DNA from 4 places in the Chryseobacterium sp. UNC8MFCol genome. Region 2 is predicted to be linked to each of the others. Evidence: riboswitches for the same ligand, from Rfam matches in the RefSeq annotation. Region 2 holds a riboswitch; each other region holds the start of a gene.
What was found. Region 2 has a riboswitch for cobalamin ahead of metE (5-methyltetrahydropteroyltriglutamate--homocysteine S-methyltransferase). Riboswitches for the same ligand answer to the same signal wherever they lie in the genome.

Region 1 (7,851 bases), on a different contig from region 2:
CACTATAAACACGGTAATTAACCGGTCCGTTATTACTAATAAAATTAACAGAACCATTGGTATGCCCATACCATTCTTCATTGACCATGAAGAAACCATTGGTAAAATCTGTAGAGGTTACATACGGAGAAACCGGTGTCAATGTTGAAGAAATCGGGAATGATCCTGACATGGGACTATAGTTCCATACATCCCACGAACCGTTTTGTAATATTCTTGAGGTCGCTCCTACTCCTGAAAATCCGAAATCAGCATCTGCAGGGTTTTTAACGTAATACGACCAGAAACCGTTGTACCATCCGGAACCCCAGTGATCATTAGTATCTTGTGCTGTATAGTCATCAAAATCATAAGCCGTTGTGTTTACAATTCCATTCAGCGGATACAAAGGGTAAGTCGTATTTCCGCTTTTAATCAGGGCATTTGAGTTTTGCCCGTCAAGGTCAAATCCAAGTCCTCCTACTGCTGTTCCGAACTGTGTTCCCTGATACAATAAGGTAAAAAATCTACGATCTGCCTTTGCAATAGCCTTCAGCATATCTTCTCCTGTAGCATTGCCGTCCCATCTAAAACCCCATACCAAGGCATCAGGGATTTTGCTATCGTTCCATTGTACAACAAAAGCTGCCTGATTGGAACCTGTTCCTACCCAATATTGGATATCAGAAAAGCTTAAGGTGCTTGTCGTATTGGTCGTGTTGAGCTGAGTATTCCCTGAAAGATCATTTCTGGGTACTCCCTGTACTGTTATCTGGGCATTGGTAAAAAATGCAAACAGAAAAAGTACGGTAAAAAGGTAAAACTTTTTCATTCTTTATTAATTTAAAAATATTTTGATTGTTTTTATTTGAGACGCAGGTCGTAGGCGCCAGCCACTTCTGTAGATACTTCACCCAGCCATCCGGCCTCCTGATTGATACCTGTATATACCTTCACAAAATCAATTCCCGGAAGTTTTACGTATTTTCCGTTTTTGTCTACAGCCCAGGAGATATCAATATTAGACGCCTCATCGTTGTTCGGGGCATTATCTGCGTATCCGAATTCGTAGGACTTTCCTACCCAATAAGTTCCGTTTCCACTTTGGTCATAAAAATTATCTTTAAGCCTTGTTCCGGTAAATCCATAGGAAGCATCTGTAAACCATAATGGATAATAGCTTTGTGAATGGAAAACATTTCTGGTTCTGAATCCGGTATTTCCAAGATTATCTGTCCATTTAATATATTCAACATCAGCCTGCCAGTCTTCACTTCCCGCCACGGGGGTTTTGTTTTCATTGGGCTTCATATAGGTAATGCTGTACTCTTTTACAGTGGTATTTTTAAAATACTCGCTTCCGGCAATTTCATACCATTCGTTATCATCAGGTTTTCCGTTTTTGTTTTTGTCGTAGGCTACCATGATAATTCCCGGCTCACAGTTTCCTGAGCGGGGATCATTGGCTGCATTTCCAAAAAAGGCATTTCCAAGAATTTTAAAATCTCTTCCTTCAAGGTTAGGAATGGTATGATCAAAGCCAAACACCACATAGCCTCCGAAACCACCAAGGCTGATCATGGTAGAATTGGAGCCTACAAGAGAAGCATTCGCTTTCTTGATCATATCTGATGCGGTATTGCCCTGATCATATTCCGGGATTTCATTCATGAACTGTCCTACAGCAGGGCGGAAATCAAAGACCTTAGAGATGTATCTGCTTAAGGTTCCTGTCTCTTTGGTCACTTTAATCTTTGAATGATAAACTTTAGCATCTGCGTTGTTTCCAATCTTTAATGTCAAAGGATAGGTAGCAGTACCGGCGCTGATGAATTCCAGCTCTGATTTTTCGGAGATGACAGAATCATTAATACTCCAGGTAAGTTTTTCTGAAAGCTGAGTAGGAATAGTCAGTACTCTGAAACGTTCAATTGTATACACGGAATCCAGTCCTTTAAAGGGTTCTACGACAGGATCTGTGGGAGTAATCACCTCATCGTCATCATGTTTACATGAGGCAATCATTCCTGCAAAAAGGAGGGATAGAAATCCGAATGTTACATAATTAATAGTTTTTTTATTCATGTCTGTCAGTTTCATTATTTATATAAAAAAGCGAAATGGGCAGGGATATTTCCGCCTTCTGTTTTCCATTTTAAATGTCCGTTTTTATCAAAACAGTATACAAAGCCCATCGATACGTAGTTTCGGGCATCGGTGATATAGATATCTTCTGTGATTGGGTTTACTGTAATTCCGTAAGGTGTTTTAATAATGTTTTCATACTCCTTATCCATAATTTTGTTGGATATGATCTGCTCAGTTTTTACGTCGATTATTCCAAATGTTTTTTTGTAGGAGTGGGTATTGTAATTGAATTCATTCCCATAGAAATAAAGTTTATCATTAACAATAGTCATTTCACTTACTGCCATGTGAAAATTCTTTTTGATTGTCCCTGTGGCAGCATCAATAAGATATAAATTGGAAGGAACATTATAATAGTCTCCTCGTGAACTCACATACAAATCGCCGTAATTGTCTTTTTTAAGGCGATGAAGATTGATCGCAACATCTATCTTTTTTGTTTCTGTAAATGTATTGAGATCGATCACGGAAACGGTTTTATCGTAATTGGGCACCATATATCCACCGGAGTTGGCCACGAATAGTTTGTTTCCTACGATTTCCATCTCTTCAGGCTGATATCCTACGGTTACTTCACGTTGCACGGCAAGGGAGGCAGTATCAATTTCCACCACTTTCCCTTTTGGAGCCAGGGGATTAATATCAACCGGGCCGGCATAACTGCTTGCGTAGGCTTTTCCATCTTTAAAGGTTAAATATCTGCAGTTTTGCAGCTGGATAGATTTTATACGTCTGGCGGTTTTAGCATCCAGCACTTCAATTTTGTTGGAAACATTCACTACCACGTATAGTTTACTGCCATAAATTTTAATATCATTCCCTACGTCTCCTAATTCCTTTACGACATTCGGATTGATTTCCGCATAGATATTCCGAAAGTAAGTTCCTTTAGTATAGTCAAAAAAATCCAGGGTACATTTATTGCTTCCCATATTGCCCTCATTCAAAACATAAAACCCTTTGATCGCTGTATTTTCAGGAGGAGCAAGCCCATCTACAACTTCCATAGGAATCACTATTTCATCGGTACGGCACGAGACAAGCAATACAAATACAAGAAAAAGAAGAAGAGAATTTAGTTTTTTCATAATGTGAAATTTAGAATGAGTTTAAAATTTCTTCCCGGCATCGGATAATTGATCACTACATCATAATACTGGTTGAATATATTATTCATCTCAAAGCTTACTTTAAACTGGTGATCCGCCCAATTAAATTTCTTCTGAACCGATAAATCATGGGTATACCAAGGCTGAACATAATTGTAAGGGATATTGTCCTGATTCACATCATATCTCTTACCTACATAGATTGTACTATAATTAAAACTCCAGCTTTTATAATCTGCCATCATGGTAAAAGATCCGCTGTGCCATGGCGTATAAGGAATCTGATCGCCATAGAAACTATCTCCAGGGGTCAACTGATCTCCGGGATTGGTAATATCCTTTGCCCTCTGATAGGTGTAGGCAAGCAATGGTTTAAGCTTCACCTTCCCCAGAATCATTTCTGCCTGTACGTTGACATCGGCCCCAACAATCTCCACGAGTCCCAGGTTCATCATCAACCAACGGAACATACTTCCATTGGGGGCTGCGATAATTTTATCTTCTACTTTGTTGTAATATCCGTCTACTTTCGCATAGAAAGCTTTGAAGAAAGAATGATCATATTTTTTCTGGTACGTAAACCCAATATCATACTGGTTGGTAAATTCCGGCTTAAGGTAAGTATTTCCGATACTGGTATAATACAAATCATTAAATGTGGGAAGTCTGAAAATCCTTTTATAAAATGCTCTGAGGGTAAGCTCCGGAACAGCGGCCGGCTGGTAGCTCATAAAAACAGCAGGTGTCCATTCACTTCTGTCATCAGGTCTTTTATTTCGTTTTACTTCTTCAAAAGTAAATGTACCTAATAGGCTTCCCATAAATTTAAACCTGTTCCACTGAAATGTAGTGGCTAACGCAACCAATGAGGTGTAGCGGGTAGGGAAAGAAAAGTCATTCAGACCTTCAGCATCCAGATTGTTATACTGGAAATCGCCACTCAGGCTGACATCCCAATTGGAGTTGATAGAGTAAAGGTTTGAGGAAGAAACATAGACTTCTCTCTGGATATAAACATTATCCGAAGGTTTAAGGTATTCTGATTTTATGGTATCCAGAAAGCGGGTATAATCATAAGCAAATTTTGCTTTTAACTGTGTTTCAAACTTTGGGAATACCTTTTTTCTTACATGAGCCTGTACAAAATAATTTTCGTCAGATATTCTGGCTCCTCTGGCTCCAAACCTGTTATTAACAATAGAAGCGGGCATTCCGCGATTTGAAATATATCCGTAACCACGTACATTCCAGCTTCCGTTATTTAAAGTTCCGTTGACAGAAGTTTCAAAACGTTTGGCTTTGATATCAGAATCCTGTCTTTTGGCAATAGTATCATTAGCAACCTGTCCATTGGGATATTTCCGGCCATAATGATATTTGTAAATACCGTCACTCTGCATGAATTCACCACTAAAACTGGCAGAAATTCTTCGTGAAATCTTTTGCTCTAAACGAAAGGAAGGATTAAATAAATCTATAGAAGCACTTTTGGCCCTTATCACGAGGTTGGTCTTCCTGTTTCCCGTAAATACGGGAGTCTTCGGTTGCAAATAAATAGATCCCGATGAGCCGAAATCTTTTGCAGGCTGGAAGATTTCACTTTTCTGCCCGTTATATAAAGAAATTTCTTCCAGATCATCCAGAGAATACCTTCCAAGATCCACCAACCCATTCTGGGCATTCCCCAACTGAATCCCATCATAAAAAACACCGACGTGCTGGCTTCCCATACTTCGGATATTAATGGTTTTCAAACCACCCATTCCTCCATAATCTTTGATCTGGACACCTGAGAAATACCGTAAAGCATCAGCTACAGAATGACTGTTAAGTCTTTCCAGTTCTTCTCCCTGTAAGGTTTGTGCCGGAAGAATCTCTTTGTAGTTTTTTTTGTAAATATTGACCGCCTTAATGGTTTTTCCTTTAATGCTGTCTTTTTTGCCGGTTTGGGAAAACAGGAATTGTGAAGTTAACACACATACGGTGAAAACAACTTTATGAAGTTGAGATGTATTCAGTTTTGCTACCATTAGCTCATTGGAATAATGATGACGCTAATGGATGTAAGAAAGCAACGACAAAGCACAGCGATCACTGTACAGTATCATTATTGTCCTAGGCTTTATTCCACGAAAGCGTCAAACGTTTATTATTTTGGCAGGTCTTCTGACTTACTCCATTTTTGAAATCCTTCCCATTAAAAAACAGTGGATATATTCTTCAAAAACTTTGATGCGGAGCTTACAGCAGCGGGTCTGTTCCGGATTTTCACCGGATTCCCTTTTAAGAGCTTATTAAGGCTCACCAAATTCCGGCAAAGATAGAAAATTATTAACCAGATACAATGTTATACAGAACAAAATGATTATCAATGTATAAACAAAAGAAAATCCCACTACATTGTAGCGGGATTTCTGAATGGTCTGTACATTAATTTTTGATCTGGTTGTATCGTTTTCCGGAATCTGTCAATGATGGGCCAGGTACTGTTATTTCTGTATAAATTCCCGGTCGCTCAATGTTTTCATAAACAAAATAAGATTGTTCTTCTCCTGTTCAGTTAATGGAATTCTATTTCCATTTTGTTTAAAAACAGGATCAAGATTTTCTGTATTTAAAACCCCTTTATCAAAATAATCGAGAACAGCCATTAATGTGGGAAACTGTCCAAAGCTTCCATACGGAGCCGTATATTCTATATTCCGTAAAGAAGGTACTCTGAAACTCATATAATCCGCTGCAATACCTGTAACTCTTGCCCTGCCTGCTTCATTGGTATCAGGATTCACAGGAAAACCGATGTTTCTGAAACTCTGATCAGTAAATAATTCTGTACTGTGACAGCTTGCACATTTTTGTTGAAACGTCTGGTAGCCCTGTGCTTCTTCTGCTGTAAATTTTTCACCTACATTCCTTTTAACCTTATCGTATTTACTGTTGGCAGAAATCAAGGTGTACTCATATTGAGCAATACTTTTATAAATTCTTTCAGGCGTTATATCGCCATCCCCGAATGTCTTTGTAAATAAATCTTTGTACGTCAGATCCTCTTTTATTTTCCCTATGACTTCCAGAATAGAAGAACCCATTTCTTCATGGGTGATGATCGGAATCAGAGGTTGTTTCTCCAATTGCAGTATATTACCGTCCCAATTATAAAACTTCATAAACATCATATTCTGAACTGCAGGAGCATTTCTGAGCCCTAGTCTGTTCTGAATACCGATGGCCTGTGCATTGTGATCTGCAAAGGCATTGGCCTGCATGTGGCAACTGGAACAGGAAATGGTATTGTCTGCACTCAGCCTTTTGTCATGAAATAGTTTTTCTCCCAGTTCCACTCCGTACATGGTAGGCTTATTAGCATTCACTGAACTGTTTAATTCAGGAAAACCAAAAGGAATCTTAAGTGATACTTCAGGATTATTGTAAGAAACAGGTTCATAGTAATCAGTATGACATGATATTACAAGTAAAAGTATCGCTAAAAAACCAAGTCCGTTTTTCATTGTTGTCATAGGTTAAAAAGGAAAAATCTAGTTTTCAACAGTAGTTACGGAAAACATTCCCGAAATGTCACTTGAACCGTTTCCTCCTAAATTATCAACAAATTTCACCATTTGATTGGCAGTGTGGATATTTGGAGTCGCATTACCGTCCATTCCGGTACCAGTGGTTAAGAGAATGGTGTTGGTTTTTCCGGTTAATAATTTATCAAAATCTGCTTTAATAGTGATTTTTGGAGCTTTAGCATCTACAACTGCTACTTTGGGAAGATCCAGAATAACTTCTCTGTAGGCATCTACTCCCTGTGTATAGTTTCCTTGGGTTCCTTTGATTGTACTTCCTGTGTGAATAGACAATTGTTTATGATCTGTCCCATAAAATCCTTCAATTTTTGTAAAACGATATCCTGCTCCCCATTCCCACATCATTTGAGTATCATTGGAACCGGCCATCGCATAGAACTTGGGAAATTTCACCTGGTCCAGCACATTTATTTCTTTTTTAACCCCAAGACCGAGCTTAATCTTTTTATATTCTCCCGCAGGAATATTACTCAGCAGGTAACGAAGTGTTTCGGGTTTAGACTGATCTACTACGGTAGCTCCCTGGTCAAGATCATTAATGTGATAGGGAATTTCATCACCATTGGCTTTGATAAGACGGATATTACTGATGACATATTTCAATTCCGAGAACTGATGCACCTGTCCTTCCGCAGAAATGTTTACGGTAGCTTTACCTGAGGTGGCATCTCCCAGCACAATAGTCTGGCTCTTGAATGTATTATTGAATTCCAGGGTGACATTATTGGCGACAGGATTATCATCGGTGTTCTGACAAGAAGTTAATCCTAAGGTAAAAGCTGATAATAAAAGGTATTTTTTTAAATGTTGCATTGTTGTAAATTTTAATGTTGTTGTTTTATAGTAATAGGACCGTATCCCTGTTTTTGCTTAAAAGCTGAATTTTAAAGCCGTGAAAACATTACGTCCCATCCTTGGAATATTTCCCCAATCTGCGTAGGTACTGTAATATTTGTTTAAAAGATTTTCGGCTCCCACCTGGAGAACGGTTTTAAATTGTTTGATTCTGAAGGTATAGTCCACCG
Region 2 (7,851 bases):
TCATTTTGGTAGATGCCGGAAAATCTGTCAGCAAGCAATAAGGTCTGCTCTTTATTATTCAATTTTTCAAAGATCTGAACACCATAGCGCAGCCAAAGTACATAATCTTCAGGATTCATTATTTCACCACTTTCAGCATCACATTCACTGAATAATGAGGCCGCATCCGCATATCTTCCGCTCAGATAATCACTTTTAAGAATCATATACAGAGTCTTGACTTTATCAAAAGGATCTAAAAGGAAATTCTTTTTGTTGTCAAGATAACTTTTTGCTGTTCTGGCAACCCCTTCATAATCTTCATTTTCGTTAAAAATCTGCATCAGGACATATTGTGGATTAGGCTCCAGAGGGAATTGTTTGGCTATATTTTCATAATAGGATTGGCGGGTTATGCTTTCTTCGGTTTCAAAACGCTCGTAGAGAATTCTTTCTAAAGTATTCTTGGCCGCCTCGAGATCCCTGTAGTCGTCTTCATCTATTTCAGAGTTGTCTATTGTATGCTGATAGAGAGAAATAAGCATTTCTTGGGCATCAGCATAGATATCATAGGTTCCTAAAATACCATGTACCTCAAGCTGCCGTGCCCTGTTATAGAGATTTTTATAATAAAAATCTTCACATTCATCGTACAGATGGAAATAATTCTTCAATGCCACCGCTCCGTTTTCATAATCTTCACCATCCAATAAGGCATCGATCAGGACAAGATGCAACTCTCCGAACTCTGAATACTGCAAACCTTCAGAAGCCGTGACAGCCGCAGCATGGGCGTCTCCCGACAGGGAATATCTGATGGCCAGATTATTACAGCACATCGCCCTGGTATGAAGATCATTATAATAATCACTTTCAAACTTGCCTTCTTCATAATACCTCCTGAATGCATGGTAGGCCCTCTCATATACCTGGCGGCTTACGTCCACCCATTCTGTTGTCTCTTTATCATTCTCTATTTCATCAATAAAGTCTGAAATAAAAACACCTTCGTTATAGATATCGGATGGATAATCTGTGAAAGCCGGGACTTCAGCAGGCACCGATCCGTAAAGGTAATATTCTGATTCCACTTTCCTTCTCCAGGATGTTGCATTGAAAGATAGCTGCACGGCTTTTTCCAGTAAAGGAACCGCTTCCGAATATTGTTCTTTTTCATACAAATACGTCCCTGCAAAATGATAGCCCGAAAAATTTTCCGGATGGATATTGATGACTTCAAGAGCATGGTGGTAGTAGAAATCTTCAGTAATATTCAACAGATCAGGATAGCTTCTTTCGATAATCAGCTGGTAATAAAAAACATCCGGATGATTAAACCCTTTTTGAACCATCTCTGTAAAACGATGGTACCAATCTACCAGTTTTTCTTGAATATGCACAGCAGAATTCTCTCCTTTAATGGCTTTCAGCATCATTTTCAAAGAAAGATCCCCGGTACCGTTTTCATAGGCAATATCAGCAAGATTCATAAAATCATATTCATTTCTGCTTACAAATGTTGTATGATCTCTTTCAATCATGGCCGTAAGGTCAGCTCCTGAAATCATTTTCTCGCGGTCAAGCAGATATATTTTCTTAATCCAGAACAGGGATGTATTTCGATCCCTCAGTTCCCGATTATCTGCAAATTCTTTTTGAAAAAAGTAAATGCCGGCTTCCAGACTATTTAAAAGGACTTTATTATGTTCTAGAGACTCATAAATTTTAACCAGAAAATCATATCCGAAGACTGCATTTTCAGAATCGTCGAGCATCTGTTCAGCATATGAAATAAATTCTTCCTTATTGTCTTCAGTAATATGCTTTTTTCTTTTACCGATCTGCGCCAGCGTATATTGATTATCCAAAGGATAGCTCAAAATACTGTAAAGTGTTTTCTGATGATTGGGATTAAGTTGTAAAACTCTGCGGAAGTAAGGAAGCATTTTTTCCTGTATAGCATCAAAAACGGCCTCATGACCATCATAATAAACGTTATCATGACTGGCTATTGCCATTAAAAATAAAATTTCTTCATCATCAGGATGAGATAATAAGTATGCCTCTCCTTCTGCAATACACTGCTCCAGTTCACCCCTGTAAAACAGTTGTTCTAATTTGTCGTACATATTAATATTTGTTCTGTAATTCTTTGGTTACATTCACTGACCCGCTATCTGAAGTCAGTTTAAAATTTTGTGGTGTGCAAAATAAAACAAAACAAAATTAAAAACATACTAAAAAGCTTATAAAATCAGGAAAATTTGTAATACACTCCTTTTCTGCAATTGTCTATTTTGGAAACAAAACCATCATTTTAATTCGAAATAGGCAATACAGATCAGCATATCAAAAAAATCTGCATTTCTTACTTCACTTCATCGGAAAAAAAATAATTGATATTTCTGGTGTTCGGCTTTTACCTGTACAAAAGTTTCGGGATGCAATACCAGGTTGTATAGGACCTGTTGTTTTTAAAAGTTGTGTCATAAAAAACTTTCCGGCTGATAGCGACAGAAAAAAGTTGAATCAATGGTATTTGCTACATCCTCTTTAAAATTAAATCCAGATATAACAAAGCGCAAAACATCTCTTAATACATTAATTTTCAATAAAATATCAAACCTTACAAGATGGTCTCATTGAAAATATTATCACATTGAGAAAATAAATACATAAATTTGGTCTAATCCTTTAATTTTCAAATTTAAAGCATTAATTTTGAACGAAATTTAAACATTCGGATTCTTCAATTACTATGTACATGAAAAAAATGATGGTCGGGCTTTCGTTAGCTCTATCTGTTACTACCATATGGGGGCAGAAAGCTCCTGCAAAAAACACCAGTCTGACCCTTTATAATTATCAGACTTTCAATTGTGACAACAAAGGATATTTTGACGCTGCCAAATACAAAAAAGAGGAAATAGACGGCGTGAATAAGCTGTTGTATCAGTTCAATGGAGTACAGTTTGATATCCAGCCGGTGTTTAAGCTTTCCAATCTTGAAGAAATACGTAAAAATAAAGAGGAGTACCTGAAGCAGCTGGAACAACAATATCAGGATAAGAAAAAAGAATTGTACAGCCTTGAAGTAATCAACCTGCCGATGTGGAAAAAGCTGCAGCAGCAAACCATCGAATCTTTTGAAAATGAGTATCAGCTTAACAAAGAAGAAATTCTTGCTTACTCCGACCCTACCACATTAAAAGACAGCAAATTCTACTCTACCTGCAGAGAGCATATTGATGCGATATCATCTCCCGACAGGGAAAAAATGTTTGAAGCATGGAAAAATTATATTGAACTGAAAAGTAAAAGCAATGCCGACCCTAAAGGTGTTATGGCAAGATTCAATACAAAATTAAACGATCCTCAGAAGGAAGATTATGCCCTGATCGATATGATTGGATTGAGCTTCCACAACTGCGCCAACAGCAGCTTCAGACAGAAACGCGATGCTGAAACCAATATGTATAAAGACTTTGATAAAATATTTACAAAGCTGAAAAGAACCTGTGATGAGCCGTAAGCTTGTCGCAAGAAGTAAAAAAATATTGACAGTACCTAAGTAGGGTACTGTTTTTTTTAGTTTATTTTATATCGTCACGCCATGTGTGTTCTTGACCTCAGCCATTACAAAAGTACTGTGTGTACTGCCGATAGAATCTACTGATCCCAGTTTATTGAAAACAAAATCCTGATAGTGCTTCATATCCCGTACCTGAACTTTAAGCAAAAAATCAAAATCACCGGAAATATTATAACATTCTGCCACTTCTTCAATCTCCACAATATCCTTCACAAACTGATGTCCTACAGACCGGTCATGAATTTTCAATTTAACCTGGCAAAACACGGTAAATCCACGATTCAGTTTTTCAGCTTCTAAAACAGCTGCATAATGTTTGATATATCCTTCCTGTTCCAGCCTTTTTACCCTTTCAAAAACGGGAGAAGGTGACAGGTTTATTTCTTTAGCAAGCTCCTTTACGGTCAGTTTTGCATTCTTTTGCAGGATTCTTAGCAGTTGAAGATCCTTTTCATCAAGTCTTTCCACAGGATATTATTCTTTTTACAATTGATATTTTCAAAAATAAAGAATATTTACCTTTTAAAATAATCAAAAACAAAATTTTATCCTTAAATTTTAAAACAATACCAACCAAACATCTTAATTATCTATCTTTACGCCATATTTTGTTCTTTAAAATACTTCATCAACCGGAAGAGGTTTTACCTAATGTAAATTAATAGGGAATCGTGTGAAAATCACGAGCTGTCGCGCAACTGTAAGTAACATCCAAAGGTTTTTATCCCAGAATATCCACTGCCAATAGCGGGAAGGATGATAAAAACTGTTACAAGCCAGGAGACCTGCCTGTTCTGAATTGACAATGCTTTCGCGGTCTGAAGCTTTTGGGTCATACAGATGATACATTGAACGTATTTCACCGTTAACAGGAAAATTACGTCCTTATTGTACCTCTCCCACAAAGATTCTTATCGCTTTCGAAAGTATTGTGAAGCATTCAAAAGAGCTTTTAAAAACCAGAGTTTAATTTAAAAGTTGAAAAGAAAATGCAAACACACATTCTTGGCTATCCGCGTATTGGTAGCAACAGAGAGCTAAAAAAGGCCTGCGAACAGTATTGGGCAGGGAAAATTTCTATTAATGAATTAGAAGAAGCAGGGAAAACCATCAGTGAACAAAACTGGAAATTACAACAGGAAGCAGGTATTGATCTTATTCCGTGCAATGATTTTTCATATTATGATCATGTATTGGACATGACTTTAGCAGTGGGTGCCATTCCGGAGCGCTATCAGGACATTGCCACCGATCGTAAATATTCAGAGCTTGATCTGTATTTTGCGATGGCAAGAGGACATCAGAAAGATGGCCTGGATATTACTGCTATGGAAATGACCAAATGGTTTGACACCAACTATCATTATATCGTTCCTGAATTCCAGAAAGATCAGCAATTCCGGTTGTTTTCAAACAAAATCATTATCGATTTTATGAATGCGAGACAAACAGGGATCAATGCCAAACCTGTTATTATCGGTCTTATTACCTACCTTCTTCTGGGGAAAGAAAAAGAAAAAGGCTTTGATAAATTAGACCTGGTTCAAAATCTTCTTCCTGTTTATCTTGAAATCATTAAAGAACTGGAAAACCAGGGAGCAGAATATATCCAGTTTGACGAACCGTTCCTTGCCTTAGATCTTAACGAAAAGGCAAAAGAAGCCTTTGAGTTAGTATACAGCACAATCAGAAAACAATTTCCAAAGTTGAAATTGATTGTCGCGACTTACTTTGAAGGATTAAATGATAATCTTTCTCTAGCCGTTTCTCTTCCCATCGATGTTTTGCATATTGACCTGGTGCGGGATCCTGAACAATTGGATGAGGTATTATCGACAATTCCTGATACTTTAAGTCTTTCTTTAGGAATCGTAGACGGAAGGAATATCTGGAAAAATGACTTCGAAAAATCATTACAATATATCAGAAAAGTCATCAACAGGATCGGGTCTGAAAGAGTGTTTATTGCTCCGTCGTGTTCATTACTTCACTCGCCTTTTGATCTTGATTCAGAAAAAAATGAGGATATTTTATCTCCCGAAATCAAGCAGTGGCTGGCTTTTGCGAAACAGAAAGTCCATGAGATTGTTGTATTAAAAAAATTAGCCTCTGAAAATCCGGATTATCCTACTTTACAGCTATTGGCTGAAAATAAAAAAGCCCTGGAAAACCGTAAAACCTCAACATTAATACATAGTCAGGAGGTAAAAAACCGTGTCGAAGTAACGACAGAAAAAGATGCGCAGAGAAAAAATCCTTTCAATATCAGAAAAGAGGTTCAGCAAAAAGTATTACAGCTTCCATTATTTCCAACCACCACGATCGGATCATTTCCACAAACGAAAGAAGTAAGAAGCTGGAGAGCTAGATTCAAAAAAGGGGAACTTACTGCAGAACACTATGATCATTTATTGAAGAAAGAAACTGAAAGAACCATCCAATGGCAGGAAGAAATCGGGATTGATGTATTGGTACACGGAGAATTTGAACGCAATGATATGGTGGAATATTTCGGAGAACAACTGGCCGGGTTTGCCTTCACTCAAAATGGCTGGGTACAAAGCTACGGAAGCCGTTGTGTAAAACCTCCGGTGATCTATGGGGATGTTCACCGCCCTCATCCGATGACGGTTTATTGGTCACAATATGCCCAATCACTGACCAATAAATGGATAAAAGGAATGCTGACAGGACCTGTAACGATTCTTCAGTGGTCTTTTGTACGGGATGACCAGCCTCGTTCCTTAACCTGCAAACAGATTGCCTTGGCAATTCGTGATGAGGTTACAGATCTTGAAAAGGCAGGTATCAGAATTATACAAATCGATGAACCGGCGATCAGAGAAGGTCTTCCTTTAAGAAAATCAGAATGGCAAAACTATTTACAGTGGGCGGTAGAAGCTTTCAGAATTTCGGCGAGTGGTGTTGAGGATTCTACACAAATCCACACCCACATGTGTTATTCCGAATTCAACGATATTATCAAGAATATTGCTGATATGGATGCCGATGTGATCACGATTGAATGTTCCAGAAGCCAGATGGAATTATTAAATGCTTTCGCAGACTTTAAATATCCGAATGAAATCGGTCCGGGTGTTTATGACATCCACTCTCCAAGGGTACCATCCAAAGAAGAAATGGTTGAGTTGCTGAAAAAAGCACAGGCTGTAATTCCTGCTCAGCAACTTTGGGTAAACCCTGACTGCGGATTGAAAACCCGTCACTGGGATGAAACGGAGAAAGCATTAAAAGCAATGGTGGAAGCTTCAAAGGAAGCCAGCCTTGCCTTCGCATAAATTCACTTAGTTTTTAATTATATATTTCTTGAAGCAGGAGTTCTCTCCTGCTTTTTTATTGGATACTATTTGCCGCTATTTCAGGTTGATCTGCAAAAATTTGATGTACATTTGTGTTGCAAATAACCCATCCAATGAAATCTATTATCCTCAGCATTAGTCTTCTGTTTAGCTTTTCGAGCTTATGGGCTCAAACTGGCAAAACAGAGAAAGAGATCACGAAACCGGCATCTTCATCAGAACAGTATTATAAGCTTGAACAATGGTTAAAAGAAAGTAAAATTCCTACCCTTGGACTCGGAGTCATCAGGAATGGAAAGCTCGAAAAAGCAAAAGTATACGGAGATTACCAAAAAGGAATACCCTCACCTGATAATACGCGTTTCAATGTTGCTTCATTAACAAAACCGGTTACAGCAATGGTTGCTCTAAAACTGGCCAGCCAGGGACAATGGGATATCGATGAGCCTCTTTATCATTATTGGACGGATCCGGATATTGCTGAGGATCCAAGGAATAAAAAACTGACGACCAGAATTGTGTTAAGCCATCAGACAGGTTTCCCGAACTGGCGCATTTTGAATCCCAACGGAAAATTAGGGTTTCAGTTTGATCCGGGGACAAAATATCAGTATTCGGGAGAAGGTTTTGAATACCTGAAAAGAGCATTGGAAAATAAGTTCCACCAGCCACTCAGCCAACTCGGAGAAGAACTTATTTTCAAACCTTTGAAAATGAAAGATACTTCTTATATCTGGGGACCCAATACCGACCCTTCCCGTATCGCTACCGGCTATGATAAAGATGGAAAACCCTATGATCCGGTAAAAAGAGAAACCGCCAGCGGTGCGGATGACCTGATGACAACTGTGTCAGATTACGGTCATTTTCTCATCAGTGTAATGAATGGTGAAGGTCTTTCAAAAAAGATCTTTGCAGAAATGCAAACCGGTCAGGTCGCATCAGAAAAAGGAAAATATT
Region 3 (7,851 bases), 310 kb from region 2:
TTTCGCTGAAAAAGACGGAAATACATTGGTGATCATCACAACAGATCATGGAAATGCCAATCCCGGAACCATCTACGGAAGTAATGCTACGAAAAACTTCAACAGTATTTCAGATTATAAATATACCAATGAATATATACTAAATAAAATTCATAAAGACTATTCACCGAAAGATATCAAAGACTGGATCTATGAAGGAAATCAAATCGTACTGACCGATGATGAAGCCAGGCAGCTTCTGGGGTTCTATAACGGGTTGGAGAAGGAAGAAGGGCTTTACAATTATAAAAAGCTTCCTTTCAAACTGTATTCTGAAATTCAGAAAAAACATAACTCCGTAGGGTGGATCAGTATGGATCATTCCGGAGACTATGTGGAAGTAGCGGCATTCGGACCGGGAAGTGAACTGTTGCAACCCTTTATAAAGAATACAGATCTGCATAACTTAATGTTGAATGCATCACAAATATAAAAACATTCATATTTTTTCATATCATATTATTTTTTGGTAACAAGGCGGGTTTCTTCCGTCTTGTTTTTTGTTTAAGTAGTTTTACGTATCTTACTTTAAGTAGAAATACTATTGCAGGTATAGAAGAACAGAGGTAACTTTAAAGTATAAAAATAACCTCTAAAAGACTCATACCATGAATCATGTAAAGTACAGGGTAGGGAAATGGCTTCCCTCCGACAGAAGTTTTCTCAATAACTGGATCGAGAAAAAAGTAAATCAGGTAAAGCATACCAGACTTCCTCTCAGCCCTGCAGTTAATGCACTAAGGGAGGCTATTTATAATGATCCTACTTTATACATGAGCTTTACAAGCATGTATGATGAAATTCCGCAAGGCTACAATGAGCCCGTTAAAAACTTTGAAACTATGTTGCTCATCATCAATCAGGTCTTGAACGAAGCTCCCTGTTACAGTACTATAGAAGACAGTATAGGATTGGTTGGCTTTCCTATCAATGCAATTCTGGACTGGGCGATGGGTACTCAGGCAGGATACCTCACTTTCCTTCATCCTGTAGTGAATGAAAAACTAAGCGTTATCCTGGCAGAATGGAAAACCTTTCTGGAATCTCCGGCCTCACAATATGTTTTGGTTAATGGGCCTGTCACCCAGCCACAGCCGGATTATACGAACCCGATCGGATGGTTTTCACAGCCGGCTCTTGAAGCTATTGCAGCCATGGATCCCTTGAGAGGAAAGGGGAATAATCCGCAGGATGCATTACAAAATTTTATTTACAATTACCAATGCCAGCCGGATCAGCCGCATTTCGGATATAAAAGCTGGGACGATTTTTTTACCAGACAGTTCAATCCTGGAGTACGGGAGGTAAGCCCCGAAGATCAGGACCCGTCAGTAATTGTTAATGCTTGCGAATCTGCCCCTTATAATGTGGTTACCAATGCTAAAATGAAAGATAAATTCTGGATGAAAGGCCAGCCTTATTCTTTGATTGATATTATGAATAATCATGAGCTGGCACAGCAGTTTGGAGATAACAGCACAGTTTATCAGGCCTTTTTATGCGCCAAAACCTATCACAGATGGAATAGCCCTGTAGACGGAAAAATAGTAGCCATTCAGAATGTTCCGGGAACTTACTATGCAGAAGCCCCTGTTGAAGGCTATGATCCATCAGGGCCGAATGATTCTCAGGGATATATTACAGAATTGGCAGCCCGCGCATTGATTTTCATTCAATCCGATAATGAAAAAATAGGATTAATGTGTTTTGTAGCGGTTGGAATGGCGGAAGTGTCGAGTTGTGAAATTATGGTTACAGAAGGTCAACAAGTAAAAAAAGGAGATCCTATCGGTACCTTCCATTTTGGAGGCTCCACTCATTGCCTGATTTTCAGACCGGATGTCAATATTGATTTTGATTTTCATGGGCAGACGCCATGCTTAAATACTTACAATATCCCTTTAAAAGCGAGAATCGGTGTAGTTTCATAATAATCAGGAAATTATCAAAACAAACCTTAGATTACTATACAATAAAGAGCTGCCTGACACTAGTGCAGCTCTTTATTCTTTTTTGAAATAATGATAAACATTGTTCTGTTATTTTTATCATCCTGGATATCAGTGTTAATGACTTTCAGTTTGTATAATCTTGCAGCTTCGGTATTGGCGATAGCTGCTGCTTTCTCTTCAGGATGTTCCGATACCCATTTTGCCGCTGCCGAAGTAGAGGAGTATTCAATTCTTGGAATAGCGGGATAAAGGCTGTCTATAAGTCGACGGGACTGTCGTAAAGCCTGCGGATGAGAATAAATTTTTTTAATAGCAACCGTTCCGGGAACAACCATTAAGTTTTGGGATATGGGCAACTCCAGAGAATCTTCGATCATAATATCAGGAAACACTTTCAATGCCTTTTCAGTGGGCACTACAATGCCTCCAATAGAATTTTTCAAAGGAACAACTGCCTTTTCCGCGATCCCTGAACGTACAGAAATAAAACACTCTTCAATGCTGTTTTGAAATACCAGCGTTTGTGACGGAAACTTCTTCCCGGCCGCCGAATGAGTAAATGATGCCGGAGGCCCGAGATACGCTATTTTTTCTGAAGGGTTGATTTTGTTTAAATGGCAGCTTCCCCAAAGACTTACCATTATAATCCATCCCACCACATATCGGATGGATCCGATGATTGTTATATTTTTTGTCAAAGGATAATATTTGTACATTAATTTATTCCGTTATTTTGATGTGACAGCGATTTCAAGAGGTTGTATCGCCGTTTCCACAACGTCATCGGTAAATTCCGGGCTAATTATCTTTCTTGCTTCTTTTCTTAATATCTTTATTGACTGAGCATTCAGAGTATGAGGGTTATTTTTTTTCAGTTCCAGTAACAACAGAGGAGTAAGACGATCCAAGACAGGACGAACTTCTGTAGCAAGATTCGGAACTGGATTGAAAGATGCCTGATTTTGAATTTGCCACCGGCTATGCAATTGCCTTTGTACTATTTTACCGGCTTCAAACTGTGCCTGAAAAAACTGAACCGCCAGGTTTTCATCAATTCCCATTTTCTGGGCTTTAATTTTCACACTGTCCAGAATAACTTTTTCTCGCACGGGATCATCAATAGGAGCTTTTGTATTCCATTTGCTTTTCGCAACCAAAGGTGAGACCTTCAGTCTTTTATCAATCAGTTTCAGCAATAGTTTGGCATTGTTCTTCTCATCATAATGGGTCAGGCATGATACAGTACTTCCCAAGCAGAAGATAATTAATAGAAACTTAAACACTACTTTCATCATCTGTTTTTTATTTTAAAAATAAACAATTTAATTGAATTGTATCGAAACCCTGACGCTTCGTTGTCCACGTCATAGGAGAATACAGCAGATGCAGAAAATTAATATGATTTTCGCTTTAATTTTAAAAACTTATCTTTACAAGACCAAAAACAAAATTTTATTAATATGTCATTAACACCAGAAGGAGCTACGAAAGCTCAATTAGGCCCTTCGGAAAGAGCCACTGTTGCCAATGCACTTCTTGCAGGCTTTGAGAATATCAGCAAATACAACACCGGAGTTTGTCATGATGTAGTAGCGTATACACTTTATATGAGAGGCGCCAGCATCAGTCCCAATGATTTATCAGAACTTACAGGTCAGGCATGGCTGAGAAAGTTCGACTACATGGGAGGAGAAAAGTGGGACGGCTATTCCGTAATCCCTAAAGGAAAAGCCCTTGGATTCTATAGGCTGATAGACAAAACTTTCTTTCATTCTGCAATTACGACCGAAAACATAGATTACGCCCGCTCCGTGAATGGAGGAAAACTAGGAGCAGGATGGGATAGACCTGTAGATTTCAAGTGGGAATTAGGCAAAAAGAATGAAGATGGAACTTTTAATTACGATGGAACAAAAATAGAAGTATACATTTCTTCTTTATAACGACTTACAAGACAGAAACACTGTTGTTTCTGTCTTTTTTTTTCCCGCATAGACATCTGTTTCTTATAATTTTCAGTTTTTCTTGTTTCTTAACTTTTGTCTTACTCTAAAAAAACCGGTAAAAGATTCCTTTATTTTATCAGTATAACCTTTTCCGGAAAGGGCAATAGTAATCAGAAATAAAATTTCCCCACAGATCATTACTATCAGAATTGTTGCAGCTTTATTGGGAAAATCCAAAAGAAAAAGAGCAGGAACTGCTGCCAGGCATAACGTTCCCAGAACCAGGAAAATATATTCTGGTTTGTTTTTAAGGCTGAACTTTTCTTTCGGCATTTTGTCGGTTTTTTCAGGACAAAGCAAGAAATTTTAATGATCAAGGCGATCAGTTTTGTGAATCAAGTGTATTTTAAGGATCATGAAGTGTCATTTTAAGGATTTGAAGCAAAATATTTAAATGAGCTGCCAGTCAGAACAGAAAAATCCGCCTTTCAGATCATTCATCATAAAGTCTGTGATAAGTCTCAAAACTTAACAAATAGATAACATGATTTTCATCAGTAAAATAAAAAGGAGTGAATCGCTTTCTATTCAAAGCATAATTTTTGGTGTTAAAAAAATTACAAATATTGTTAAAATCAACTATTATTTCCTTTCAAAATAAAAGCTTTAATTGAAAATATCACCCATATTTTCAATGGTTTAAAGCTTTTTTAAAATAAAAAACAATTCCAGATGCGGCTGTTTCAATAAAATGTCTATATTTACCACCAAGGAGTTCTTAACACCTTCTTTATCAACCAAAACTGGTTACACTTAGCTGTGTATTAAAAGGGAATCGTGTGCAAATCACGAACTGTCGCGCAACTGTAAGTAACACACCAAGGTTTTTATCACATCATGTCCACTGTTTGCTCTGTAAATGGGAAGGAAGATAAAAACTGTTACAAGTCAGGAGACCTGCCTGTTTTGAATTGACGATGCTTTCGCGGTCTGAAGCTTATAGTCAGGTATGATATGATATAGATAACAGTGTGATTATACTTTTATGTGCTCATCCTATTGTTGAGATAGATGAATGATGCAATACATCTGCTATTAGCCTATAAACATATTTTCCTTTCCTTAATTTTTATTTCCCCTAAAGTATTGTGAAGCCTGACAGGAACTTTATATGGTTTAACCCTTAAAAAGTTGACAAATATGCCCATTCACAATCCCGTCTATCTCAACCTGAAACAACAGGTAGAGATCGGAAAATGTTTTATACATAGCATTTTAACTGATTCCACGCATCGGATTTCCGACAGGCAGCTATAGCTCAACCCTCATTACAAATACCTATTTAACTAAATGATAAATATTAACAATGACTAAAAATGAACGCTTAGAGTCGCCCGGACTGCGGTTTCGGGAGGCGATGCAAAAAGAAAATCCTCTCCAGATTGTAGGTACCATCAATGCCAATCATGCATTATTGGCACAGCAGGCAGGTTTCAATGCCATTTATCTTTCGGGAGGAGGAGTTGCTGCCGGTTCTTTGGGAATTCCCGATCTGGGGATCACCACCCTAGAAGATGTATTGACAGATATTCAGCGCATTACCAATGTTTGTGATTTGCCGCTGATGGTTGATGTAGATACGGGCTTTGGACCTTCAGCATTTAATGTTGCCAGAACAGTCAAGTCTCTTATTAAGGCCGGTGCTGCAGCGCTTCACATTGAAGATCAGGTGGGAGCTAAACGCTGCGGACATCGTCCCGGAAAGGAAATTGTAAGTAAGGATGAAATGTCAGACAGGTTAAAAGCCGCTGTCGATGCCCGAACAAACGATCAGTTTGTCATAGGGGCCCGAACAGATGCCTTTGCAGTTGAAGGCTTGGATAAAACAATTGAAAGAGCCATTGCTTACAAAGATGCCGGTGCAGATTTCATTTTTGCAGAAGCCGTTACTGATATCAGTTTGTATCAGAAATTTGTAGATGCTACCGGAATTCCTGTATTGGCAAACATTACAGAATTTGGGATGATCCGGATGTATACGGTCGACGAGCTTAAAAAAGCTGGAGTAGAGCTTATTCTTTATCCCCTATCAGCTTTCAGGGCGGCTAATAAAGCGGCTCAAAATGTTTTTGAGCACATCCGCAAAGACGGTACACAAGCTCATGTACTCAATACCATGCAAACCAGAGAAGAACTCTACACAAGCATCGGATACCATGATTATGAACAAAAATTAGATAACCTTTTTAAAAAGAATAATGATGTCAACAAGTAATGAACCTACGTTTAAACCAAAAAAAAGCGTAGCACTTTCGGGGGTAGCTGCCGGTAATACAGCACTTTGCAGTGTCGGAAAAAGCGGCAATGATCTGCACTACAGAGGCTATGATATATTGGACCTTGCAGAAAAAACACAGTTTGAAGAAGTCGCTTACCTTTTAATCTATGGTCAGTTGCCCACAGAAGCCCAGCTGAAAAATTACAAGGCCAAGCTAAAATCATTAAGAGGTTTACCCCATTCTGTACGAAATATTTTAAAAAGTATCCCTGCTGCTGCCCATCCTATGGACGTTATGCGTTCTATGGTATCTGCGATCGGAAGCATCCAGCCGGAAAAAGATGACCACAATATTGCCGGAGCAAGGGATATTGCGGATAAATTACTCGCTTCTTTCGGTTCAGGATTATTATACTGGTATCATTACACCCACAATGGAAAAGAAATTGATGTGGAAACCGATGACGATACGATCGGAGGGCACTTCCTTCACTTACTCCACGGAAAGAAACCTTCTGATTCGTGGGCCAAGGCTATGCAGATTTCCTTAAACCTGTATGCAGAGCATGAATTTAATGCTTCTACTTTTACCAGCCGCGTTATTGCCGGAACAGGTTCTGATATTTATTCTGCTATCACAGGAGCTATCGGTGCTTTAAGGGGACCAAAACACGGAGGAGCCAATGAGGTTGCTTTTGAGATTCAAAGCCGTTACAATTCTCCGGATGAAGCGGAAGAAGACATCCGTAAACGTATTGCCAATAAAGAAGTGATCATTGGATTCGGACATCCGGTTTACACCATATCAGACCCTAGAAACGTTGTCATTAAAAAGGTTGCACAGGAACTTTCCGATGAAGCCGGAGATATGCTGCTGTTCAATATTGCCGAAAGACTGGAAACCATTATGTGGGACGAAAAGAAAATGTTCCCGAACCTGGATTGGTTCTCTGCTGTTTCTTATCATTTAATGGGAGTGCCAACCCTGATGTTCACTCCATTATTTGTTATTTCAAGAGTAACCGGATGGAGTGCCCATATTATCGAGCAAAGACAGGATGGAAAAATAATCCGCCCGAGTGCCAACTATACAGGCCCTGAAAACAAAGAATTTGTCCCGATCAGCAACAGAAAATAATTAAAAAATAAAGAATGAGAAGCACATTAAAGTTGACCACTTTAAACCTTCCATTTTCCTATAAAATTAAAACTATACAATGAGTTCACACATTTCAAATGAAAGACCGCAACCGGATAAAGTATTGGCAGATATTGCGGATTATGTACTAAACTATGAAATCAAAAACGACTTGGCCTGGAAAACGGCTCATTACTGTCTTTTAGATACCCTGGGGTGTGGGTTGGAAGCACTCACTTATCCAGCCTGCACCAAACTTTTAGGACCTATCGTAAAAGGAACCGTGGTTCCTCATGGGGCAAAGGTTCCCGGTACTCAGTTTCAGTTAGATCCCGTACAGGCAGCTTTCAATATCGGTGCTATTGTCCGTTGGCTGGATTTTAATGATACATGGCTGGCTGCTGAATGGGGGCATCCTTCCGATAATCTTGGAGGTATCCTGGCCACAGCAGACTGGTTATCCAGAACGCAGATTGCGGAAGGAAAGACCCCTTTAAA
Region 4 (7,851 bases), on a different contig from region 2:
CATATTCAATCTGTTCTTTTACAGATTCGTGATTAAGGAAATGCAGTGTGACATTAGCAAGGATAAGCCCTTTGATATACTGGGGATACTTTTTTGCATAATTGACGGCGATGATTCCTCCGAAAGAATGGGCTAATAGAAAAACTTTATTTAATTGAAGATGTTGCCTGAGTTCTTCAATGTCCTGAACCATTTTTTCAAGATGATAGTTTACTGAGGTTCCGGATTTTCCGGATCCGCGTTGATCCATATAAACCATTTTCAGTTCTTTTTCCAGGCTGCTGCCTCCCATCAGTTCAAAAGATGGATAGCCTTGCCCGGGACCACCGGGAACATAGATGCACGCCTCTCCTTTTCCGGAGATCTTATATTTTATTTTGACATGGTCGGAAGTTTCAAAAAAAGCTCCGTCTTCTTTACTCTGCGCTGAAATGACCATCAGAGAACCGAATAAAAAAATGAATATATAGGCTTTCATATCCTATATAACAGTTGTAAGTGATTGTTTATTACGTTTTATCCGATCTTTTTCACGGAAGCAGTTTTCATCTGCGCAATCCATAAGTTCGCTCAACATAAGATTCTGATAGTATCTGATCTCTGTTTTTCTTCTTCGGTCCAGGCTTCAAAATCAAATATTTGTTTTCGAGCTTCTGAAAGTGACAGGTGTTAATTATACTGTGAAAAAGCAGTGCATCGTAAAAAAGATACTATTTTCTTTTAGTTCTTTTAATTTATCAGAGAGCTCTTGTCTATTTTGGGGTTTAAAGGCAAAAGCAGATGCCCTGATTTTATCAACAGTCATATTTAATTAACACCTATAGTAAAAACGGATACACATCCGGCAGTAGATTGATGTGTTGTTGTTTTCCGCTATAACACGGCAATTTTTTTAAACAGTTGGTGATATTCAGTTACCAATCCTTCTTCGTCAAACAGAACATTGGCTTTAAAATCGTTTTCGAGATTTTCATAAAGATAGTTGTTGCCATTTTTCCGGGTGTATTGTTGCTGTACAGGTCTGATGTTATTGTTTAAAATATCAATATAAATTACGTCGATTACCCGGGAAGTATTTTCCTGTAACTGGAGGTTATTTACCGGTAATGTATTTGTAAAAGGGGTTAATGAAATATCAATAAATGTGAAATCTTTAAAATCTGGATCAATTACGGTATTGATTTCCCATTCATCATGGAGCTTTCTGCCGGTTATCTTATTTTTTATGGTGTTGATTTCAGATTCAATCATGAATTCTAAGATTTTCCAGTCTTTATCAATAGCGAGTTTATAGTTTACCGTATATAGATAATCCTGATAGCAACCTATAATTGTAGATTCTACCGTATAATCCTCACGCTTTCTGAGAGTAAAATATTCCAGAGATTCATAGGCGATCCCTTTCCATATTAATGTTTTCATTTTTGTAATTTTAATGTGTAGTTAGGCTCACTTAGTTAGAAATCCGTCGTTTCCTTATCCTGCTTAGTGTTTCTCTTGCCACTCCCAGGAAAGAGGCAAGTTGAGAAAGTGATACGCGCTGTATCATCTCCGGATAATTTTTTTCCAGATATTCCAACCTTTCCTGTGCGGTGTATAGTTTAAAAAGATTGGAAAATTCTTCCTGTTTCGAAGCGAATGTGCGGATGCAATGACGCCCTGACGCTTCTATTTCAGGAGATTGACCTGCTGCTTCAAACAGCTTTTCTTTATCAAAAACAATGGCTTGTAAAGGCTCACAAGCTATCATATTAAACTCAGACCTTTGTCCGCTTCCAAAGCTGTTGATATTGGTTGCTATTTCATTCTCAAAGAAAAAACCGGTATTTTTAGAAACGCCGTTTACTTCATAATAACTCTTGCAAAACCCGCGATCGATGTAAAATAAGGAAGAACAAATCTCACCCTCCTTAAGCATCATTTCATTTTTTTTGTATGTTCTTTTAGAAAGAACAGGCTGGAGTAAATACCAGCTTTCGTCGGAAAATTTTGTAAGAGAGCGGAGGTACGTAAGGAGATTTTCCATAATTAAATAATGAATGATTACTAAAGACACTTTTTGGTGTTTTAATTTAAAAAACAGTTGATATTATGATCATATTAAAACTTTACTCCACATCCAGGCTCATAAACAATGCGATCTCATCTGAGTTTTCGTATAATCTGGTATTGAGCCCGGTAATATTAAAACCCATTCTTCTGTAAAATTGTATGGCGGGATAGTTGGTATTCTGGGTTTCAAGCTCAATGACCCGGGAGTTAAGGCGTCTGGCTTCCCTGATTGCGCTTTTTATCAACATGATGCCGGCTCCGTGTCTTCTGTATTTTTGATCAACCAGAATATTCTCGATATAAAAGCTGTTGTTCCAGGCTCTTTGTTCACAGATTATCCAGCCAATAATTTCATCATCAATGTAGGCCGCAAAAGACTGTCCTTTTTCAATAATCTTATTCAGATCCTTGAAATCTTCGTCGCTGGTTTCCCATAATTTGGAATAAGACAAAGGTTTTTCTTTAACTACAAATTCAAAAGAGCCGGAGAATTCGATAGAAGAAACGGTGTAGATCTTTTCAGTAGTATAGCCGTTGTGGCCCCAGTTTATACTTGGGTCGGAGATCAGTTTCAGAAGTCTTTTTATTTCCATAAAGTATTGAATGTATTATATAGAAGTACAGATTTCTATAAGATAATTGTTGGGATCTTTAATATAAGCTGTTTTTTGACCCCATGGTTTTACAGCGATATTTTCATATAAAACAGCTCCGTTTTTAATTGCTTTTTCCACCAATTCTTCTACATGATCAGTTGTGAACCCTAATTCTATTCCAAAGGGTTTTGTTTCTGCTTTAGAGGATAAAAAACCTTGTTTCACATTGGATGAAGCCAGATCAACGGAAGCGAAAGAAAGACTCGTCTCTCCGGTTGACAGCTCTCCATAGTCTTTTTCAGGGGTGATGAATTTTATTTCGGCTTCAAAAGTATTTTTATAGAAATTCATAGATTGTTCTACATCTTCTACATACAGGATTACATATTTGAATTGAATCTTAGCCATGGGTTTTGAATATTAATTATTGTTAATTTAAAATATAATTTTCATCCTGCATCAGTTCAACATGAGGTCCGTTACGGGGATAATAGGGCATCCCGCCAAAATGGCCAAACTGAAGCTGAAATTTCTGGGAAAGATTTCTTACTTTGCTTCCCAGTGAATTGACATCAACGTGCTGAATACGATCTTTATACTGTCTGCCATTGGTGAAAAATAACATCAGATTACACTGATCTTTAAATTCATACGTATTGTAATAAAAAACACTGATATTTTCTTCTTTACAAATAGACGTCAGAGCATGAAGCATATCTCTCTTTGATGATAAAGGAAGATTACAGTCAATCCTGACGGAAAGTACTTCTGCATTGTCTTTTTTTAAGTCTGAGCCTACAATCTGGATAAAATTGTATTTAATATTTGTGAATGTAGTTTCGGCATGATAGGTTTTACTGGCCTTTGCTGTAAAAGGAGTACTGAAATCTATTGATATTGCATGCTCGAGAATAAGCAATTCTTCGATTTCCAGAGCAAACTGAAAGCAGTAATCAAACAGATGATAACCTCCTAATGTAATAACCAGCTGATTATCGTCACTACTCAAATGTAGAAATGCTTGTTTGTATTCTGTTTTAAGGATTTCCAGTTTTAGGATAAAGTCCTTGGGATTATTGACCTTAATTCTGGTGATCAGTTCTGCTGCATTATCAGCATGTCCTCCAATTCCTTCAAAAAATTTGAAAAATTTGAAATGGTATAAATTTTCAGGAAATTTAAAATACCAGTATACTCCTAAAATCATAGTAAAATCGCTTGATATATTGTAAAATATCAAAATTAAATAAAATTTCATACTCCAAAACTTTCAAAACCCTTAAATTTGTGACCAATAAAAATTTTACTTGGATGCTTAGGAACATTTCAATTGCGGCAGCTACTTTCTTGTCCGTAGTTACAATCAATGCACAGAAGAACAAAAACACTCAATTGGAAAGGCCAAAACTGGTCGTAGGTCTGGTAGTAGATCAGATGCGTTGGGACTATTTATACCGTTTTTATGGTAAATATGGAAATGACGGTTTTAAAAGACTACTGAATACCGGATATTCTCTGAATAACGTGCACATTCCTTATGTTCCTACGATTACAGCTTTGGGACATACATGTATTTATACGGGATCAGTACCTGCGATCCATGGAATTGCAGGAAATGACTGGACAGATAAAGAAACAGGTAAAGGAGTATATTGTACAGCAGATGAAGCCGTTCAGCCTGTAGGAACAACCAATACCAAAACAGGAAGCCACTCTCCAAAAAATCTTTGGTCTACCACTGTAACTGATGAATTGAGGCTGGCAACCAATTTCCAGGGAAAAGTAATCGGAGTTTCTTTAAAAGACCGTGCTTCTATCCTTCCAGCAGGACACACGCCCAACGGCGCCTTCTGGTTTGATGACAGTACCGGAAACTTTATTACCAGTACGTGGTATATGAATGATCTGCCTCAATGGGTAAAATCATTCAACTCACAGAATTTACCTGAAAAATTAGTGGCAAACGGATGGAATACCTTGCTTCCAATTAATCAATATACAGAAAGTGCTCCCGATAATTCTCCTTGGGAAGGATTGTTAGGAAGTGCCAAAACACCAACTTTCCCTTACAGCAATTTGCCGCAGGATTATCAGACCAAAAAAGACAACATCCGTTATACACCATTTGGAAATACATTGACCCTGAAATTGGCTGAAGCGTCAGTAGAAGGTGAAAAATTGGGAGGTGACAACATTACTGACTTTTTAGCAATTAACTTAGCTTCTACAGATTATGCCGGACATAAATTCGGTCCGAATTCTATTGAAGTAGAGGACGTTTATATCAGACTTGATCAGGATCTGGCAGAATTCTTCAAATATCTGGATTCAAAAGTTGGAAAAGGGGAGTATACTGTTTTCCTTTCTGCCGACCACGGAGGAGCACATTCTGTAGGTTTCCTTAAAGAGCATAAAATCCCGACCGGTTTCTTTGGAGAAGGAGCTGAAAAAAATATTAACCAAAAGTTAAAAGATAAATTCGGAGCTGATAAACTGATCAATGCTATCGATAACTATCAGATCTATTTTGACAGAAAAGTATTGGCAGACAATAAACTTGAATTGGATGACGTAAGAAACTTTGCCGTAAAAGAATTGGAAAAAGATCCTACCGTTTTATACGCTGTTTCTGTAGATAAAGTGCAGGAATCAAGTATTCCGGAGCCAATCAAACAAAGGATTATCAATGGAATCAACAGACAAAGGAGTGGTGATATTCAATTGATTTCACACGACTCTATGCTGCCTCCATATTCAAAAACAGGAACGACACACAGTGTATGGAACTCTTACGACTCTCATATTCCTTTGATCTTTATGGGATGGGGAGTACAACACGGAGAAAGTAACAAGGCTTATCATATGACAGATATTGCCCCTACTGTTTCTTCTCTGTTAAAGATCCAGTTTCCAAGTGGGAATGTCGGAAACCCGATTACAGAGGTTATCGGTAAATAAATTAATAAGATGTTTATTTTATAAAGGCTGCCTTCATTATGTGAAGGCAGCCTTTTTTCAGGGGTAATTATTCAGGAATTCTTCCTTTGGCCCAATACATTTAAAAAGCTATCTTTGCAAAAAATTTGGTTTCCAGCATATTGGAATGAAAAGGGAATCGGGTGTAACTCCCGGACTGTCCCCGCAACTGTAAATCGCAATAAAAATTTCTGTAAATAGCCACTGTGTAAAAACGGGAAGGTACAGAAAGCGAAAGTCAGGAGACCTGCCAGTTTTATAATCCAAACATATTGCTTTCGGAGGAAAAGTAAAAGAGTATGAGTATAAAAAGATCTTTAGTACTGCTTTTTTCGTCTTATGGTTGTTTTCTTTTTGCACAAGAGAAAGCTATTGATACAATTTATGTCTTCGACAGTCAGATCAATAAAGTCAGGCTTTTTCATCCTGTAAAGATTATCAATACCGAAGACGCTGAAAAAAATTCAACCAATCTCTCAGAGCTGTTGAGATTCCAGTCTCCTGTTTATATCAAAGAAAATGGCCGTGGGGCTGTTTCTTCACCTTCTTTCAGAGGAACGACTGCGCAGCAGACCGCTTTTGTGTGGAATGGGATTAATATTAATTCTGCTTTTTTAGGGCAGGGCGACATTAATAATATCGCTTTATTGGGATATGATCAGATAGGAATAAAGGCTGGCGGAGGAAGTGTCATATATGGCTCCGGTGCTATTGGCGGAAGTATTCACCTTAATAATAATCTAGATTTTAATAAAGGATTTCACGGTTCTTTATTTTCTGAAGGAGCTTCTTTTAATACATTTAATAATCTGGTTAAAGGTTCTTACAGCAATGAAAAACTAAGCTTTCAGGCTTCCGGAAGTCATTCTGTAAGTGAGAATGATTATCAGGTAGATGTAAAAGACGGAAGGAAATATACCAATAACAACGGAAAATACTATAATACCAATTTTAATATATCAGCTGCTTATAAATTAGCTCCTCATCACCAGATATCCTGGATTACGGAGTTTTTTAACGGCATGCAGCATTATCCGGTTTTCTTTGATACTGAAAAAGGTACCAAGTACGGAACCCAAAATGTGAGAAGTTTAGTTTCCTGGGATTGGAACACGACACGATTTACCAATTCATTCAGGGCTGCATATACGGAAGAAAATTTTCAATATTATGCTAATATTGAAGGCCCGGAAACAAGTGGAGGGGCAGGAAAAAACTATATCCTGAAAAACGATTTCAATTATTTTCTTAGTTCAAAATGGAACTTTAATATTATCGGAGAATACCAGTTGAATAAAGGAAGCGGAGAAGGAACTTCAATGCTGGGGAATGTAAGTAGAAATGCAGGGTATATAGTTGGGTTAATACGTTATTTTGCGGCGAAAGATGTACACTTTGAAGCTGGAATAAGAAAAGATTTTGTCGAGGAAATTAGTTCACCGCTTCTGTTTTCTTTCTCAGGAAAATGGAATGCCACACCATGGTACCATGTAGGATTAAGTGTTTCGAGGAATTTCAAAGCTCCAACATTTAATGATTTATATTGGCAGCCGGGAGGGAATAAAGATTTACAACCTGAAACTTCTTACCAGCTGGAATTAAGAAATCAATTTAAGGTCAAAGGGATTACGCTATCTGTTACCCCTTATTATATGGATATCAGGGATATGATCAGATGGCTTCCTACTTCTGCAGGGTACTACGCAGCTTCAAATACCAATAAAGTAGAATCATATGGAGTCGAAGCTCAGTTTGAATATGAGAAAAAGTTTGGAAAACACGTTTTGAAAACGAATCTGGGATATTCCTATACAAAATCTACTGATCTTGAAATTCAGAAACAACTGATGTACGTACCTCTACATAAATTTGTAGGTGGTATCGATTATCAGTATGATTTTATAAAAGTGTATGTACAGGGAATGTTTAACGGACTTACTTATACAGATTCCAATGAAATTAAAGATCAGGCTTTAGAATCGTATTTTATAATGAATGCGGGACTTAGAGCAACATTTTTTAAAAATTATAACTTAGGTTTAAAAATAAATAATATTTTTAATAAAACATATTATACTATGCGGTATTATCCATTGCCTGGAAGAAATTATAGTATAAATTTAAACATTAACTTTTAAAATAAATTAATTGCATATGAATATCAGAAAAATTTTACCTCTTGCGTTATTATCAGCACTACTTTTTAGTGTTTCTTGTAGTAACGATA

Region 1: linked by a shared signal. The riboswitch ahead of M030_RS0100710 (TonB-dependent receptor plug domain-containing protein) and the one ahead of metE (5-methyltetrahydropteroyltriglutamate--homocysteine S-methyltransferase) in region 2 are both predicted to bind cobalamin.
Region 3: linked by a shared signal. The riboswitch ahead of prpB (methylisocitrate lyase) and the one ahead of metE (5-methyltetrahydropteroyltriglutamate--homocysteine S-methyltransferase) in region 2 are both predicted to bind cobalamin.
Region 4: linked by a shared signal. The riboswitch ahead of M030_RS0116540 (TonB-dependent receptor plug domain-containing protein) and the one ahead of metE (5-methyltetrahydropteroyltriglutamate--homocysteine S-methyltransferase) in region 2 are both predicted to bind cobalamin.

The regions. Positions count from the first base shown of each region.
Region 1 covers NZ_AXUZ01000003.1:135,573-143,423, forward strand. Annotated here, with positions in the region: gene M030_RS0100695 (DUF5074 domain-containing protein) at 1-811, opposite strand, end outside; gene M030_RS0100700 (hypothetical protein) at 844-2,064, opposite strand; gene M030_RS0100705 (YncE family protein) at 2,079-3,215, opposite strand; gene M030_RS0100710 (TonB-dependent receptor plug domain-containing protein) at 3,212-5,266, opposite strand; cobalamin riboswitch at 5,375-5,560, opposite strand; gene M030_RS0100715 (cytochrome-c peroxidase) at 5,726-6,745, opposite strand; gene M030_RS0100720 (MbnP family protein) at 6,773-7,639, opposite strand; gene M030_RS0100725 (TonB-dependent receptor plug domain-containing protein) at 7,697-7,851, opposite strand, start outside.
Region 2 covers NZ_AXUZ01000004.1:489,996-497,846, forward strand. Annotated here, with positions in the region: gene M030_RS0105525 (hypothetical protein) at 1-2,108, opposite strand, end outside; gene M030_RS0105530 (hypothetical protein) at 2,744-3,511, shown strand; gene M030_RS0105535 (Lrp/AsnC family transcriptional regulator) at 3,578-4,039, opposite strand; cobalamin riboswitch at 4,194-4,379, shown strand; gene metE (5-methyltetrahydropteroyltriglutamate--homocysteine S-methyltransferase) at 4,561-6,870, shown strand; gene M030_RS23775 (serine hydrolase domain-containing protein) at 7,005-7,851, shown strand, end outside.
Region 3 covers NZ_AXUZ01000004.1:183,607-191,457, reverse strand. Annotated here, with positions in the region: gene M030_RS0104040 (alkaline phosphatase) at 1-472, shown strand, start outside; gene M030_RS0104035 (phosphatidylserine decarboxylase family protein) at 648-1,970, shown strand; gene M030_RS23710 (prephenate dehydratase domain-containing protein) at 2,030-2,689, opposite strand; gene aroQ (gamma subclass chorismate mutase AroQ) at 2,720-3,286, opposite strand; gene M030_RS0104020 (hypothetical protein) at 3,452-3,934, shown strand; gene M030_RS23700 (transporter suffix domain-containing protein) at 4,007-4,270, opposite strand; cobalamin riboswitch at 4,725-4,917, shown strand; gene prpB (methylisocitrate lyase) at 5,304-6,212, shown strand; gene prpC (2-methylcitrate synthase) at 6,199-7,353, shown strand; gene M030_RS0104000 (bifunctional 2-methylcitrate dehydratase/aconitate hydratase) at 7,433-7,851, shown strand, end outside.
Region 4 covers NZ_KI535290.1:482,783-490,633, reverse strand. Annotated here, with positions in the region: gene M030_RS0116580 (alpha/beta fold hydrolase) at 1-478, opposite strand, end outside; gene M030_RS25040 (putative glycolipid-binding domain-containing protein) at 874-1,422, opposite strand; gene M030_RS0116565 (Crp/Fnr family transcriptional regulator) at 1,454-2,026, opposite strand; gene M030_RS0116560 (GNAT family N-acetyltransferase) at 2,109-2,645, opposite strand; gene M030_RS0116555 (VOC family protein) at 2,661-3,056, opposite strand; gene M030_RS0116550 (hypothetical protein) at 3,079-3,855, opposite strand; gene pafA (alkaline phosphatase PafA) at 3,960-5,606, shown strand; cobalamin riboswitch at 5,716-5,894, shown strand; gene M030_RS0116540 (TonB-dependent receptor plug domain-containing protein) at 5,924-7,762, shown strand; gene M030_RS0116535 (DUF5074 domain-containing protein) at 7,779-7,851, shown strand, end outside.